One region of the Pseudoalteromonas sp. ND6B genome, then DNA from elsewhere that is predicted to be linked to it. Evidence: riboswitches for the same ligand, from Rfam matches in the RefSeq annotation. Region 1 holds a riboswitch; the other holds the start of a gene.
The links. Region 1 has a riboswitch for cobalamin ahead of ND6B_RS17895 (ABC transporter ATP-binding protein). Riboswitches for the same ligand answer to the same signal wherever they lie in the genome.
Positions count from the first base shown of each region.

Region 1 (2,406 bases):
ACAAAAATGTGTCCTTTGTAATATTTTTGTCATTTAGTGGTGACACACTGCTGCTGTTTTAAAAATTAGTCTATTGTGATTATCGAGGAAATAACATGAAATTTGCAAAATCGAGCTTATGCTTAGCCCTACTTAGTGGTTTATCTTTTAATGCACTTGCAGAGGTAGACATTTACGGTAAAGCAAATGTAACCGTTCAATCATCTGATGATGGTGAAGGGTCGTTTACTGAAATTAAAAGTAATGCATCTCGTTTCGGACTTAAAGGGTCTGAAAAAATTTCAGACGGTTTAGAAGCGGTTTATAAGTTTGAATTTCAGGTTGATGTGTCTGATGCCGATTCTAAAGGTGATGACGACAATATTTCAGCGCGTAATCAATATGTGGGCTTTAAAGGCGGATTTGGTCAGGTTGTGATAGGCCGCAACGACACCGCGCTTAAGCAAGCGCAGGGGAAACTAGATCTTTTCAACGATCTTGAAGGTGATATAAAAAATACCTTTAAAGGTGAAAATCGTTTAGGTAACTCAGTATCTTATGCTTCAAACTCATATGAAGGTTTTAAAGTATTAGCGTCATTTATTGCAGAAGACGACGTAGATGCCAAAAATGGCTACTCAGTGGCGTTAACTTACGGTGATGCAGGCCTTAAAAAGAGCGCAGTATATGCTGCCATTGCTGCTGATAGCGAAGTAAATGGTTACGATGTAGTGCGTGCAACAGTTCAAGGTAAAATTGAAGATTTTAGACTTGGCGCAATGTACCAAACACAAGAAAAAGTAGATGGCAGCGCTGAGGCTGACGGTTACTTAGTGAATGCAGCTTACCTTATGGGTAGCAACACTTTCAAAGTGCAATACCAAACAATGGATTTTGATGACAGCGATGATAAAAGCGCGGTATCGGTAGGTGTTGACCATAAGCTAAACAAAAACCTTAAAGTATTTGGCTTTTACTCAAGCTTTGATATGGACAACAATGTTGACCAAGATTACCTAGGTTTAGGTATGGAATATAAGTTTTAACTAAACCTTAGTTAAAACACTCCCTTTTAACCGCACTCAGTTGAGTGCGGTTTTTTTTTGCTTTAAATTATTTACTTATCTGCGCATAATAGCCAAGCATTTGGAATGAGGTGGAACTCCTCAACTATTCCCGTAACTGTGATCAGTTTTACTGTAAGTCAGATACAAATGCCTTAAAACTTCATATAACGAGCGGGTTAACTCATTTTCTTTTTGGTACGTATTAGTACTGAGTGTGGGTGTTTCCCTGCCTAGGATAATTTTTTGCACACTCACACCTCTTTAAACTTACCGCTTTTAACCGTTAACAACGTTTCTTGGCGAGTGGACAATACATTAATTCTTAAGCACATTAATGTGAGCATTGAGCGTGGTAAATTTATTGGTTTAATTGGCCCTAATGGGGCAGGAAAGTCGAGTTTACTGCGGTGCTTATATCGATTTAATAAGCCATCAGCAGGCGACATTAAATTTAACGATACCGATATTTGGCAGCTAAAAAGCGAAGACTATGCCAAGCAAGTTGCGGTAGTGCTACAAGAAACACCGTCGCAATTTAATCTCTCGTTATTCGATGTTGTAGCTCTAGGGCTTACCCCGCATAAAACGCTATTTAGCTCGACCACCCAAGCAGATAAACAAAAAATAGCGCAGGCTATTAGTCGTGTTGGGCTTGAATCTCATAGCAATCAGTCATTTGACTCACTATCTGGCGGTGAAAAGCAACGAGCGCTTATTGCCAGAGCGATTGTGCAGCAACCACAGCTACTCATTATGGATGAACCCACAAGCCACCTTGATGTTAAATATCAAATTCAATTAATGGAGCTGGCTAAATCTTTGGGCATTACTGTGTTTGCTTCATTTCATGATTTAAATTTAGCGGCAGCCATGTGCGATGAGTTAGTGGTTATTAAAAACGGAGAAATCGCTAGCGCGGGAAAGCCTAATAAGGTGATCACCGAGCAAATGCTTGATGAGGTTTTTGGTGTTTGCGCGCAAGTTAATACTCACCCTCAAACGGCGTCCAATGGTGAGTCTATTCCCCATATTACCTATTATTATGGATACCAATAACATGGCGATTATGTCTAACCATGGTGTGGCGTTAATTATTGCGCTGTTATGCGCTGTATTTAGTTTATTAGTGGCATTGAGCTTTGGTGCTGCCCCTACCTCGCTCGCAGATGTATACCATAGCTTAACTTTTTCAAGCGAGGCCTCATTTACCAGCCGCATTATTATTGAATTAAGAATGCCACGTACGTTATTGGCTTTTTTGGCCGGCAGCGGTTTAGCGATTGCTGGATTGATATTACAAACAGTTACTCGTAATCCATTGGCTGACCCTTATTTGTTTGGTATTTCGTCGGGAGCATCA
Region 1 covers NZ_JQFL01000002.1:63,851-66,256, forward strand. The annotation lists gene ND6B_RS17900 (porin) at 96-1,025, shown strand; cobalamin riboswitch at 1,076-1,213, shown strand; gene ND6B_RS17895 (ABC transporter ATP-binding protein) at 1,290-2,102, shown strand; gene ND6B_RS17890 (FecCD family ABC transporter permease) at 2,104-2,406, shown strand, end outside.

Region 2 (2,406 bases), on a different contig from region 1:
AAATGCGCCACTTTATCAACATGCGGAAATAAGTTTGCCGCGCCCTTTACCTCTTTAGCAAATAAGAAGGTAAACGCAACAATACTAATTAAAAAAATTGCTTGGTAAACACGCCTTGTCACGAAAATTCCTAAAATCGTATAAAAAAGAGGTCTCAGTATATCAAACTAATTTAGTATCGCACCTGAACAAAATGCAGAAAAATGTAAAGATTTATCATTTTAACGTTATAATTGCGGCATAAAATTAAGATTAGATAGTTAGGAGAACGCTATGCCTTCATTTGATATTGTATCTGAAGTAGAAATGAACGAAGCAAAAAATGCGGTTGATAACGCCAACCGTGAACTAGAAACGCGATTTGATTTTAGAGGCGTTGATGCCTCAATAGAACTAAATGATAAAACAATTAAATTAAAAGCTGAAGCCGATGCTCAGGTAATGCAGTTATTTGATATTTTAGCGAGTAAAATCTCTAAGCGTGGGATGGATGTTGCAAGCTTAGAGCTACAAGATATTTCTCGTGCGGGCAAAAATGTTTTTCGTAACGTTGCACTTAAACAGGGTATCGAAAAAGACATGGCTAAAAAAGTAGTAAAAGCCATCAAAGACTCTAAAGTAAAAGTGCAAGCGGCTATTCAAGGCGAAGAAGTACGCGTAACGGGTAAAAAGCGTGATGACTTACAAGCTGCTATGCAAGTTGTACGCACTGCCGATTTAGGTCAGCCATTTCAGTTTAAAAACTTCCGCGATTAATTTATTGTTTCGAGCTAGGCACTACAGGCGCTTAGTTCAAAGCAACATGTATTTAGCCAAACACATAATATTGTTTGGCTTTTTTATTTTTAAATCTATGATAATTACCGAACCTCAAACCCCGAACCTCGAACCTTTTGGGCTTGTAGGTGTTTAGACGTCCGTTGACTTTTTTCAGCAAACAGATAACAATAGCAGCCTATTTTCAAGGTGCTTGCTAAACACTTCAATGGTGTGATTTTTTTGGTAGGATAATCGGGAAGTTGGTGCGTTTTCATTGATGAAGTCAATCCCAACACTGCCCCCGCAACGGTAAAGTTATGCTGTATTAAATTATGGTAACTGAGTCCGGAGACCGGCCTTGATTTAATCTTACTTACTAACATCTTTGCGGTGGGCAAAGATAGGGGACATGATGTTAAATAAAACTGCATTGGGTGTGGCCATTTCGGCTGCACTCTCTATTTCTGTATCTGCTGCAGAACAAACCATTGAAAAAATAACCGTTACTGCGAATAAATTTGAACAACCTATAAATGATGTATTAGCAAGTGTTGCAGTTATCGAGCGCGCTGATATTGAAAAAGCGAATTACCGAGATTTACCAGCAATATTAAATACCATAGCTGGGATAGATATTGTTCGTAATGGTGGGTTAGGTCAAAAGGCAGATATATTTATTCGCGGTGCCAGCGCTAAATATACCTTAGTATTGGTTGATGGCGTAAGAGTGAGCGATGCAAGTTCAGGTAGTGTATCGCTGACGAATATTCCAGTTAACAGTATCGAGCGTGTTGAGCTTTTTAAAGGGGCAAGAGCTGCTATTTATGGCTCTGATGCGGTAGCCGGAGTAATTAATATTATCACCCGTAAAGCCTCAAATAACTCGCTTTCGGCTACTTTAGGCAGCCATAGCTACAGTAATTATCAGCTTGCTGGTGGGCTTGTAAAAGAGGCGTTTAGCTTTAATTATAATTTAGGCTACGAAGAGACGGATGGTTTTGATGTTACTGGCAAAGATCCAGCGGCTGAGTACACAAAAGATCATGATGATGATGGCTACAAAAATAAAAACATTGGCTTTAATTTAGCTTATGAGCTTGCTGAACTAGGCCAATTGAGCCTGCAATCTCAGTATAGTGAAGGCGAAGCACAATATGATAATGCATGGGGTAACGACGCCTACGACTTTGAAAATTACACCGCTAAGCTAGGCTGGAACAAAGCCTCTGATGTATATAGCCAAAGTACTTCGGTGAGCGTTTCGCAAGAAGAAAATACCCAAACAGGTACCGATGTGCAGCAAGTGTATAGCACAGAGCGTGTTGAGTTTGAATATCGAGGGCTTTATACCCTTACTGAAGAACTTGAACTATCGGGTGGCTTTAATTATTTATCTGAGGATTTATCAAACTCGTCAGCAACGTCATCAGAAGAAAAACGCGATAATAAGGCGTTGTTTATAGGCGCGTTTTATAGCCATAACAAATGGTTAGCAAATGCGGTTGTTAGAACCGATGATTATGACTTCCATGGCCGTGCAAACACTTACAGTACAGGACTTGGTTACAAAGCAAATAACTATGTAACACTACGTTTAAATCACGGTACTGCATTTAGAGCTCCTTCGTTAATTAATGCGTTTGTGAC
Region 2 covers NZ_JQFL01000067.1:57,889-60,294, forward strand. The annotation lists gene ND6B_RS03950 (VanZ family protein) at 1-122, opposite strand, end outside; gene ND6B_RS03945 (YajQ family cyclic di-GMP-binding protein) at 274-756, shown strand; cobalamin riboswitch at 969-1,134, shown strand; gene ND6B_RS03940 (TonB-dependent receptor domain-containing protein) at 1,172-2,406, shown strand, end outside.
Region 2: it holds a riboswitch for cobalamin, as region 1 does, so the genes downstream of both, ND6B_RS03940 (TonB-dependent receptor domain-containing protein) here and ND6B_RS17895 (ABC transporter ATP-binding protein) in region 1, are expected to answer to the same signal.